2 regions of the Pseudoalteromonas sp. UBA2102 genome follow, and region 2 is predicted to be linked to the other one. Evidence: riboswitches for the same ligand, from Rfam matches in the RefSeq annotation. Region 2 holds a riboswitch; the other holds the start of a gene.

Region 1 (6,159 bases), on a different contig from region 2:
CCGCACCTAATTTTTTATTAATGGCTTGTAGGTGCGTAAGCTCGTCTAAGTTTATATGTGTCATGTGTTACTCGTCTGCCTGTGTATCTGGCTGAGGCGCAGAATTAAATGGGTATAACGAAAAATGCTGGCCGGCAATTTTTACGCGTGTTTTTTCATCGCTTTGGCTAATGTGAATTTCACTGTCGCTGACTAGTTTTTGATATAAAAATAGCATTTCGTCGGCGTCTAATTCTGGGTAGCTTTCATCTAAAAATTGCAGTAATGGCTGGGGCTTTTTACGTTTTTTATTAAAGCGTTTTGCAAAGCTTGTTTTAACATCGTGGTAATCAGGAATGTTTGGCGTAACAAATGCCGGCACGTCTTGTTGCTCTGGGAGCTGGTATTCTTCGTGTTCAAATTCTACCAAGCTTGCCATATAGGCAACTATATGACGCTGCTGGCCAAGCGAATAACGCTGCGCATCGCTTACAAAGTTTGGTTGTACCGCGCTTAGCATGTTGTCTACGCCATTTTTACGCACAAGGCCCAGCACTTTTGCTGCCTGGCGGGTAATTAGGTTATTACGGCGTAGCTCTTCGCGCAGTGGCATAAGCATATCGGCACTTTTGCGTAAGCTTTCTCGGCCAACTAAATGCATTTCGAGTATCCGAGTACGCAATTGCTCAAGCATACGTTTGTCGTTGTAGGCTTTACCTGAGCGTTCAATGTGCTCTATTTGCTTACTTATTTGTTGCTCAATAAGTGTAAAACAGGCATGAAAGTCACCGCGAATATCGACCATTTCAAGCATCGGCTCTATGTATTCGTCAAAGGCTTCTATTACCGCTTTGTAGCGCTTTTGCAAAGATTGCACCGCGTGATCAGATTTAGCTTGCTCAACAATGTTTAAAATAGCGTTTTCGTTGTGCGCGTAAAGCTTCATTATTTTACGCACCCGATCATCCATAATGCGGCTATAGCGGCGTAAATCGTCATAGTCTTCTATTTCGCCGGCATTATCTAATCGGTTTCCTAGGCGTGCTAAATCATCAACCAAAACGCTAATTTCTTGTGCTAAACCTAGGTGTTCTTCTTGTAATAAAAAGGTCGCAAAATCGGCAATGGCGCGGTTTATTTCAAGCTGGGATGATTTAGCCAATGGAATAAGTATATCTTGATTGAGCAAACGATTTGTTTCTTTGTAAATGCGCTCGTTTGTCCATGTGGGCTGTTTTTGCTTAATAGCGTTTTGCACGTCTTTGAGGCTAAAGTCGGCCATTTTAAAACGTTTAAATAATAGCTCTAAAACACCCCAATGTTCGCTAAGGGTGTTAAGCAGCTTTTTAGCTGGGATCATAATGCGGTGATACATCCTAGTAATGAGTTAACTACGCTTAAAGCAGAGCGTAGTTTTTATATTTTTATAATAAAAAGTACTCGTTATTAACTGGCTTAATTTACACATTTTTTTAGCTGGCGTACAGGCGAGTTACATTAAGCGCTGTAAAAGTAGCCAGCAATGTAAACCCGGGCTAAATTATTCGCGTTATATTAACTAAAACACCTTGACAGCTAGACGTCTAAACGATAACTTTCAAAGCCCCGCTACATAGTGGGGTTTTGTTTTATTAGCCACAGGTTAATACAACATTCAGAAGAGGTGCGATACTTAGGTATTTAATGGTAGGTGACGAACGCCTATAACCATTAAAGAGGGAAGTACTCGCCGAGGAAAACAAGGTTACGTCAACCGAGTTTTTCGGTTTATGGGGCTGAATCCCCAAAACTGTCACCAACTTAGGTGGAGAGCTTCTGGCAGCGGACACATCTTATTTGCATTCCTTTGCCAAGTTCTTCTTGTTTTTTAGCGGTTTGGATACCGCGAAAGGAGACGAAATGACTACCCAATCAGTGCCACAAACAGTATCAGGCGCAAAATCAGATTACATCGTTGCCAAATTTGGCGGAACCAGTGTTGCAAACTTTGAAGCGATGAGTCGCTGCAGCGAAATTATTGTTGCAGATAAAAGCGTACGTATTGTAGCTGTGAGCGCCAGTGCCGGCGTAACTAACCACTTAGTTGCACTGTGCAAACCCGACCTTAGTAAAGAGCAGCGCCAAGCACACATAGATGGCGTATTGGCTATTCAACAGGCTATTTTAGATGAGCTGTCGCTTGATGCCGATTTAGCCGTAGGTTTTAACGAGACGTTAAAAGCGTTTCAAACGTTAGCCCTTGAAACACTCACCACTGATCAACAACACGATGAGCTGCTTAGCTTTGGCGAGCGTTTATCGTCTTATTTATTTGCTCAAGTGCTGCGCTTAAAAGGCTTAAATGCAGATAGGTTTGATGTACGCAAAGTGCTTAAAACTGATAGCCAATTTGGTAAAGCAACGCCCGATGTTGCGGCCACTGCACAAGCTGCTAAAGACCTGTTAATTCCGTTATTAGATGAGCAAGTAATAGTTACACAAGGGTTTATTGGTAGTGATGAATTTGGCCAAACCACAACGCTTGGCCGTGGTGGCTCTGACTACAGTGCGGCGTTATTAGCAGAGGCTATTAACGCTAAAAGTGTACACATTTGGACCGATGTAGTGGGTATTTTTAGCACCGACCCGCGTTTATGCGCTAAGGCAACGCCAATTGCTCGTTTAAGCTTTGATGAAGCCGCAGAAATGGCGACATTTGGCGCAAAAGTATTGCACCCTGCGACTATTTTACCAGCAAGCCGTAGCCATATTAATGTATTTGTAGGCTCTAGCCGCGAGCCAGAGCGCGGGGGGACGTGGATTGAGCGTGAAAAATCGCAGCAGCCAGGTATTCGTGCCGTTACGCAGCGTAAAAACCAAATATTGCTAACGCTTAAAAGCCCAGAAATGTTATTAGCAAGTGGCTTTTTGGCCCGTGTATTTACCATTTTAAGTGAGTTTAATATATCGGTAGACTTAGTCACTACCTCAGAAATTAGTGTTGCCATAACCCTAGATAACGCGCCTAATGCCTCGCGACCTGAGCTTGAGCAAGCGTGTTTAGATAAATTGGCCGAATTTTGTCATGTATCGGTTGAAAATAACTTAACCCTAGTGGCGCTTATAGGCTCTGAAATACAGCTACGCCAGCACGAAATGAACCTAATGAACGTATTAAAAGAGTTTAATATTCGATTAATTTGTCATGGTGCAAGCAAGCACAATTTATGCTTTTTAGTAGAGCAAAGCGAATCAGATACCGTGGTACAAGCAATACACAGCCGATTATTAGAAAGCGCTGCTTAAGCTTTTAAAGCCAAGTTATTAAGTATCCAAGTTATCAAGTATAAAGCACCGCCAGTCGGTGCTTTTTTTATGCGCCACGCTTATATCAAACTCCTCATTGGCAACCGTTATGGTGTTACTCGATGCTGTAAGGTTTAACAAAGAAAATTCATCAAATACATTTGGGCTAAGCAATTGCGCTATTGGGCGGCTAGTTGCTTTAGCGAGTGCCTCTTTTAAGGTCCAAATTCTAAAAAAGCGGTGGGCTTGCTCTTTTATAGCCAAAGGCGCGGTAATTAAGGCAATTTCAGCCTTATGATAAAAATGCTTAGCGAGCTTTTCGAATGGGCGTTTTAAGTTAATTTTTTCAATATCAAAGCCAAACTCCGCCTTAGTAACATTAAGTGCAACGCCAACTAAGCCGTGCGAGTGCGAAATACAGGTATTTATAACGGTGTGGTTTATATGGAGCTGTAGTTTTGAGCATTCTTCATTAAAGTGGGTGCTCATTTTATTAAGCGGTATGTGTGCGTATTGGGGCTGAGCATGCTTTGCAAGTTGCTTTAGTAATATGCGCGATGCTAGATATTCTTGCTTTGCTTGCATGCGTTTACGACGATTTATAACGCTTAGCTCAAATGGGCTTAGGTACTGGGTTAAATCAAGGTGTTCTACATTAAGTGTGTTGGCATTAAACACTAAAATAGTATTGTTGCTAGGGGGTAAATCGCTATAAAAAGAGGGAGCAATACTTAGGGTGTTTTTAAAAAAGTGGTTAGTCATACGCGCTTAAAATAAGTGAGTGCTGTAATTATGAGCGGTTAACAGCGCTTATTTATGCCAAAAGCAATTTTATTACTCAGTTGGCATTAAATATGGTTTAATTCACAATAATCAAAGAATAACAGAATTTGTAGATGTATGGCACAAGTGCGTGATGGATTTCAAAGCCGTTTTGGTTTTGTTTTAGCCGCTGCAGGCGCAGCAGTGGGTTTAGGTAATATTTGGGGTTTTCCTACGCAGGCGGCCAACCATGGTGGCGGTGCATTTTTATTGGTTTACTTTGTAGTTATATTTTTACTTGCGCTACCTGCGCTTTATACCGAACTTTATTTAGGCCACCAAGCGCAAGCAAACCCAGTAAAAGCATTGGGTAATGCGTGGCAAAATACCAACAAAAAAGTAGGGGCTGCCGCAGGATATATTGGCCTTGCGGGCGCTGTGGTTATGCTTAGCTTTTATTCTATTGTAGCTGGGTGGATGCTCTCTTACGCGATAGAGCCTATTACTACATTTTTTGGTTTTACCGCAGCAAGCGAATTTTTGCACAGCGACTCTATGGTGCGTAATTTTATATTTACGCCGCTTATGCTTATTTTAACCGCCAGTATTATTTTAAAAGGGGTTAAATCGGGGATTGAAACCTGGTCACGTCGTTTAATGCCATTGTTGTTGGTGCTACTAATAGGCTTAATTTTTTATATAGCCAGTTTAGAAGGCGCCAGCGAAGGGTTTGCCGCTTATTTAATTCCTAATTTTAGCCAAGTGCTTGACCCAAATTTAATTATTGCTGCAATGGGGCAGGCGTTTTTTTCGCTCTCATTAGGGGTTGGCTGCATGATGATTTATGGCTCGTACCTGCAGCCAGATGCAAATCTGCCAAAACTAACTGCAAGCGTTGCACTACTTGATACCAGTGTGGCATTTTTAGCAGGTTTACTGATAGTGCCTGCAATTTATGTAGCGCAGCATAACGGGGTAGAGGTGTTTAGCGGCGGAAAACTTATAGGTGAAGGGCAGCTTATATTTGCTATTTTGCCTGAGCTTTTTAGTACCATGGGCGAAATTGGTTTACTAATTGGGTTACTGTTTTTTGTACTTATGTCGATTGCATCGGTTACATCTACTATCTCTACCACAGAAATACCAGTAGCGTTTTTAGTAGAAAACCACCGCGTAGACCGTACTAAAGCAACGTGGGCCGTTAGCCTAGTGGTGTTAATATGCGCTAGTGCAATAATATTAAATTTTGAGTGGTTATTTGGTTTAGTAATCATGCTATTTACTCAGTACCAACTACCACTTATGGGGCTATTTTATTTTATAACCGCAGGTTGGATGTGGAAACGCGGTAATAAGCTTCATAAAGCCAGCACCGGCACGCATTACTGGTTTGCTCAATACATTCGTTTTGTGTGCCCAGTATTAATGACTCTTGTTTTTGCAAACGTTGCGTTTGGCTAAAGTATTTTAAGCTTTACCCGTTATGTAAATAGCAAAACGGGTAAAGCTAAATTAATGGGCCGCGGCTTTATAAAACCTCATTGGTTAAAGGTCTTTGTTCATTAATTTCCATAGCGTTTTGTATGGTGGTATTGGCAATTTCGCTAAGGGCTTCTTGAGTAAAAAAGCCTTGGTGGCCAGTTATTAATACGTTTTTAAAACTAACTAAGCGCGAGAATATATCGTCTTGGTTTATCTCGTCGCTGTGGTTTTTAAAAAATAGCTCCGACTCCTGCTCGTACACATCAAGCCCTAAATACCCTAGCTTTTTAGTTTTAAGCGCATTTATACACGCTTTGCTATTAAGTAGCGCACCGCGCGAAGTGTTAATTAGCATTACCCCAGGTTTCATTTTATTAAATGCATCGTCATTTATTAAATGGTGTGTTTGCTCATTCAGGGGGCAGTGCAGTGAAATTATATCGCTTTGAGTAAGCAGCGAATCTAAATCGGTAATGGTGTAATTGCCAGGTGTTGCATAAGGGTCGCACACTAAAACATGCGCGCCAAAGCCATTTAAAATATTACAAATGGCAAGGCCAATTTTACCACAACCTATAATGCCAACTGTTTTGCCGTGTAAGTTAAAGCCTAATAAACCGTTTAAATCAAAGTTGTCTTCGCGTACGCGGT
Region 2 (6,159 bases):
ATCGAGGCTTAATGTTTGTAGGGGTTGCTCAGTTAAATAGCGCTCCATGCGTAATATATGGGCTATTGGCTCGCCTGCCTTTATGTGTGCGCCTAACGGGGCAACATACTCAACCATGCCGCCAATCGGCGCATAATAAGCAAAGTAGTCATCTAAATGGCACGCATAACGGGTCATCTGCTTAGGTTGATGCGCTGCATCTACCAATACATTTTTATGGTTCAAATAGCTTAAAATGCTGTTTGCATCGTCAAAGGCGGCTGCTAAATCTATTTTTTCTTGGCTGCCTAGCTCTACTGTAAAGGCCTCAACCTGTACATTGAAGTCCCTGCCTTGCGCACTAAGTGCATCACTTAGATGCCACCATGGGCAAAAGCTAGCTTCATCCATTGCGCCATCAAAGTCGCTTGGAATAAGCAGTACGTGTTCAATATTAAAATAACGTGCGCTGTCGCTGGCATACGTTGGACAGTACAGATGCTTACTTGAAATAGGCCCCGTGTGTAAGTCGAGCACGATATCTGCTTGATGCGCAAGCTTTTGCAGGTTAAGCGCAATGCGTTTACCGGTATTGAGCAAGTAAGCTGGGCCATTAAGTTTGGCATCTATTTCATCAAGCAGGGCTTTTTTAAAGTTACTTTTTAAAGCTGCATCGTCGTACTGGCTATGCTCGTGTGCAAACTGGGTAACTAAATCACTATTGTAGTGATACATACGGTTCCAGTTAGTGCCAGTAATAGGGTCGAATCGGCCAAGGGTAAATTCCCCTGATTTTTGATTACAACCTATAGGGTTAGCATAAGGGACTAAGGTAATATCGCCTTTTAAATTAAGCTGTTTTAATTGCTCTAATAGCTGAAAAATAACCGCGTTACCTTGCACTTCAGCACCGTGCATATTGGCTTGAATATACACGCTTGGACCTGTGCCATCACCTTTTAAGCGATATACAGGAATGGTTAGCGGTAAGCCGTTTGCTACTTCCCCTACTACAATATTTTCTTGGCTGATGGGTGTTGTTATGCTCATGTTTATTACCTTAAATAGTGGCTGGCATCTTCAGCTTGGCGTATACACGTGAGTTCGCCCTTTTGTAACACGTATTCAGCTGCTAACTCATGGCATAAAAAATACGGCATGCTTTCGGTAAAACCATAGGCGCCACATTGGCTAAACACCAGCCAGTCTTGCTCGTTTAAATCGCTTGGTAGGGTATGCTCGCCTAAGCAATCAAGGGCAGTACATAATGGGCCGTATAAGCTCATTGCTTGTTCTGGCGCTGTTGATTCGCGCAGTAACGCCGCAGGAAAATCTTGGCTTGTAACAGCTGGGCGCAATAAGTGGTTAATACCACCGGTTAAAATAACTTGCTGTTGCCCGTAGTTTTGTTTGCACTCAACGACGGGGTTCGCGTAATGTCCGCATTCGCCTACAGCGTAACGTCCAAGCTCCATCCAAAGCTCGTCTACACCCGCATCTTTTTTAATTTTTGCCAGCGCGGTGATTAATCCATCCCACTCAAGTGTTGCATCGTTTGATGTGTAAGGAATACCTAAACCGCCGCCTAAGTCTAAAATTTTAAGGTTTATATTTAAGTTATTAGCCAAGGTGGTAAGCGGTGCAATCATTTGCGACCACAGCTCGCTTAGCTTTTGCGTGCTAAGCATGTTGCCCCACTGAAAAATATGCAGGCCATCAAAATTAAGTGCTGGGTAATCGCCAGTATTGAGCGCTTGCCATTCATCGCAACCAAGCCCAAACGGAGTAAGGCTGTCACCCCCTAATGGGTTTTTTTCACCTTCTGGCCAGCGTAATTGCACACGCAGTAATACTTGCAGCTGCGTATTTTGCAGCTGCGCTTGCTGGTTTAACCAACGTACTTGATTGAGGCTTTCGGCAACAAAAATACGCACGCCGCGCTCAATAAAGTGTTTAATTTGTTTAGGGCTCTTTGCAGGCCCTGTGTTGAGCACGCGCTGTGAACTAATACCTTGTGCAAGGACTTGTTCAAGCTCACCTTTACTTGCTACGTCAAAGTTAAATCCGGCGCTGTCTAGGCATTGAATAACCTTAGAAAGCGGATTGGCTTTTACCGCATACCAAAGCTTTACATCGGTTTGCGCAACTAAACGGGTAAGGTGTGCGTTTAGTTTGTCTAAGTCGTAAACAAAAAAAGGTGTATCAAGTTGCTGAGTAAGTGTATTTACGGCGGCCTTGATAGGCGTGCTCAAAAAGCTCATTATCGTAAAACCTCTTCTAGCAATAACGATGCATCGCTTTGCTCGTCGCGGTATTTAACAATGAGTGCACACGACATGCTTAGGCCTTGCTCACGAGCCCATTCGTTAGACGCAGGGCGAGAACCTGGTATTACAATAGCGTACTCTGGAATTGGCTCGCCTTTATCTAGCTGGCGCTCGTTAACACAGTCGTAAACCGGAATAGTTGCAGATAAACGCACACCTGGTGCAAGTACAGCGCCTTTTTTAACCACTACGCCTTCAACAATAACACAACCTGCGCCAATAAACGCATCGTCTTCAACCACTACAGGGCTTGCCCCAATTGGCTCAAGTACACCACCAAGTTGAACAGCCGCGCTTAAATGTACATTTTTACCAACTTGTGCACATGAACCCACTAATGCGTGGCTATCAACCATAGTACCTTCGTCGATGTATGCGCCAATATTTACGTACGCTGGTGGCATAATAATAGTGCCTTTAGCTACGTAGGCACCGCGGCGAACACTGGTGCCACCTGGTACCATACGCACGCCATCTTCAGTGCTAAATTCTTGCGGTGCAAGGTTGTGCTTATCAACAAACCCGCCTGCAAACTCTGTGTTAGTGCCATTTTTAAAGGCTTCTAAAATGCCTTGTTTTACTTCTACGTTAGCTTCCCATTGGCCGCTTTCGTTTTGTGATGCTGCGCGTACTGCGCCCGATTCTAAATTATTTAGTAGTTCTAACCAGCTCATTATAAAAACCTGTGTTTAATGCCAAGATAAAATGGTGTCGTTTGCAGTGGTGATGCAATCGGTTTGCGTTAACTCAAGATGCGTTAAAGGTGGGCGCAACAGTGGGCTATTTAAACGCCCTTGCTGGTGCATTAGCACTTTAACGGGAATAGGGTTTGCTACAGCAAATAGGCTATTGATAGCGCGAGTCCACTGAGCAAATAAATTGGGGTGTTGACCGCTTAGGCTGCGCTTTACAAATTCGTGTGTTTGCAAAGGCCATGCATTGGCCGCAACCGAAACTAAGCCTTTTGCACCTGCTTGGGCAAAGTAGGGCATAAGTGCATCGTCGCCACTGTATAGCGCTAAATTAGGCGCGGCTTGTCGGTATGCTTCAAATTGGGTGATGTTGCCACTGGCTTCTTTTAAAGCCCACAGTTTTGGGTGCGCTTTTAAGTTTTCAATGGTTTCGATAGGAATGCTTACACCGCTGCGCCCAGGTACGTTGTACAACATACACGGATGCGCGCTTTCGTTTAATAAGCTTTCGTACCAATGTGTTTGACCTACAGCCCCTGGTTTTGCATAAAGAGGCGAGCCTAATAAGTAGCTGTGAATAGGTAATTGGTTACAGTAGCTAACCCATTCTTTTTGTTGGGCCAAGTTACTACCACCAACAGCAACCATAAGCGGTACACTGGGTTTTAATTGGCACACGTGCTCAACAATGCCTTGCTGCTCTTTAAGTGTAAGGGCTAAGCCTTCACCTGTGCTACCGAGCAGTAAAATACCGTTGTGTGCCGCTTCTTGTTCGCTAACAAGTGTTGTGAGCGTGTCGTAGTCAACATTACCTTGTTGATCAAACGGCGTAACAAGCGCTGTCCACAGTGCGTAGTCGTCTAAATTGAAGTTGTGAATCATCTCTTACGAACCTATAAGGTGTTCGAGATATTAAGGAGGCTGTATGATGTGAGCCGCATTAACGTCATTCGAACAGTATTCGAAGAGCGAATGGGCTTAAAATAATAGGGCGCACGGCCTTATTATTTAAGACCAGAAGCTCTCCACCAAACTAATAAGCTGCTCTAAAACAGCTATTGGTGACAGTCGCTAGGATTCAACCTAGTCGCCCGAAGTAATTGCTTCGCAAAAGCGTTTACCTCTCGGCGGTATTCCCCTCACATATGCTCACTGGAGTTTGCGCTCCTAACATACGCTACCTGAATAACGCACCTCTTCTAGCCCTTTGTATTTTGTTTAACCGCAAAAGGTTTAACAAAATACAATTTAAATAGGGTAATTGCGGCGATTAAAACATTTTAGCCGTCTAGGTGTCAAGTTGCAGGATACAGATTAGTTCATCGAAAATGTGGGTGGTTACGTATTGGCTGCTTTTCTCGTAAACTAACCCTATGAGCAGTGATGAGGTATTTAATAAGTATGGAAAAATTTAGCGATATTTATAAGCGAGCAGTAGAGCGAAAAGGTTCTGAAAAAATGCTTAAGTTATTACTCGCAAAACCCTTATCTAAAAAAGCATTAAGCGCATTAAGTGACGACGATTGGCTTGAAGAGTTTACCCGAAAAGTATTTCAAAGCGGGTTTTACTGGTCGGTAATAAACAGTAAATGGCCAGGTTTTAGAGAGGTTTTTTGGCAATTTAGTGTTGATAAATTACTTATGATGCCGCCCGATATGCTCGAGCAAAAAGCAACTGATGAGCGCATTATTCGTAATTATAAAAAAGTAAAAACAATTCCTGAAAATGCCTACATGATCCACGAAATAGCTCAGCAACATGGCAGTTTTAGCAAGTTTGTAGCTAACTGGCCAGGCGATGACATTATTGGTTTATGGGCGCATTTAAAAAAACACGGCGCCCGTTTGGGCGGCAATACAGGCCCGTATGCCTTAAGAGCGCTTGGTAAAGATACTTTTTTACTTTCGCGAGATGTAGAAAGTTACCTAAGAGCGCACAAAATTATAGATGGCGGCCTGCAAACTAAAAAATCGCTCACTGCCGCACAGGCGTTTTTTAACGAAATGCAAAAGCAAAGTGGTTTGAGCCTGCAAGAACTTAGCTTAATTGTGGCTTACAGCGTGGGCGACAATCGCGTAGGCATAAGCCAACAAACAGAGGATTAACCATGAAACTAGTGCCAAGATACACAGACATAGCAGATAACTTTGCAATAGAGGATCAACCTTCAAGCGTTGCTGCCCCGCAATTGCTGCTGTGGAACGAAGCGTTAGCACAGCAGTTTAATATAGATGTTGAGCCTGCGCTGCGCGCCAGTACTTTTGCTGGTAACGAGCCTCAACCGTTATGTGCTGTAGCGCTTGGCTATTCTGGGCATCAGTTTGGGCACTTTTCGCCGCGCTTGGGTGATGGGCGAGCGCACTTACTGGGGGCTATCAGCGATGATAAAAATCAGCTGTGGGATATTCAGTTAAAAGGCTCAGGCGCCACTCCTTTTTCAAGAGGAGGCGATGGGCGATGTGCACTAGGCCCCGCTATTCGCGAGTATATTATGAGCGAAGCTATGCACGGCTTAGGGATTAAAACCACGCGGTGTTTGGCTGTTGTAGGCACAGGTGAAGCTGTTTATCGTAATCCGCCGCAACCAGGCGCAATTGTTACCCGCTTAGCAAGTAGCCATATTCGCGTTGGCTCGTTTCAGTATTTAGCAACTCAAGGTGATGTAAAGGGATTAAAAAAATTAGCTGATGTAGCCATTGAGCGTCATTACCCAAGTATTCAATCAACAGGGGCTCAGCGCTATTTAGACTTTTTAGCAGCCGTTATAAATAGTCAGCTAGCGCTGGTTATTAGCTGGATGCGAGTAGGCTTTATTCATGGCGTTATGAATACTGATAATACCTTGATAAGCGGCGAAACTATCGACTACGGCCCGTGTGCAATGATGAATACCTTTGATTTTGATACCGTGTTTAGCTCAATTGATAAGCAAGGTCGCTATGCCTATGGTAATCAGCCAAATATTGTAAGTTGGAACTGCGCGCGTTTAGCCGAAAGCCTAATACCGCTAATAGATGAAGATGACGAACAAGCTGTAAGTTTAATGACGCCGCTAATTAATCAGTTTTCTACGTTATTTAACGAGCAATATAATCAAATGTGGGCACAAAAATTAGGCTTAGCAGGTTATAACGAAGACGATGTAGAGCTTGTAAGTAAG

What was found. A riboswitch is a leader RNA that binds a small molecule or an ion and turns the genes downstream of it on or off. The one in region 2 is predicted to bind lysine.
Region 1: linked by a shared signal. The riboswitch ahead of lysC (lysine-sensitive aspartokinase 3) and the one ahead of dapA (4-hydroxy-tetrahydrodipicolinate synthase) in region 2 are both predicted to bind lysine.

What each region holds. Positions count from the first base shown of each region.
Region 1 covers NZ_DCYU01000096.1:12,788-18,946, reverse strand. Annotated here, with positions in the region: gene B2R65_RS13365 (condensin complex protein MksE) at 1-64, opposite strand, end outside; gene B2R65_RS13360 (hypothetical protein) at 68-1,339, opposite strand; lysine riboswitch at 1,630-1,802, shown strand; gene lysC (lysine-sensitive aspartokinase 3) at 1,879-3,264, shown strand; gene B2R65_RS13350 (4'-phosphopantetheinyl transferase family protein) at 3,283-4,026, opposite strand; gene B2R65_RS13345 (sodium-dependent transporter) at 4,165-5,487, shown strand; gene B2R65_RS13340 (2-hydroxyacid dehydrogenase) at 5,555-6,159, opposite strand, start outside.
Region 2 covers NZ_DCYU01000102.1:35,124-41,282, reverse strand. Annotated here, with positions in the region: gene B2R65_RS14305 (succinylglutamate desuccinylase/aspartoacylase family protein) at 1-1,029, opposite strand, end outside; gene B2R65_RS14300 (PLP-dependent decarboxylase) at 1,035-2,240, opposite strand; gene B2R65_RS14295 (2,3,4,5-tetrahydropyridine-2,6-dicarboxylate N-succinyltransferase) at 2,240-2,980, opposite strand; gene dapA (4-hydroxy-tetrahydrodipicolinate synthase) at 2,996-3,880, opposite strand; lysine riboswitch at 4,009-4,205, opposite strand; gene B2R65_RS14285 (DNA-3-methyladenine glycosylase I) at 4,400-5,104, shown strand; gene B2R65_RS14280 (protein adenylyltransferase SelO) at 5,107-6,159, shown strand, end outside.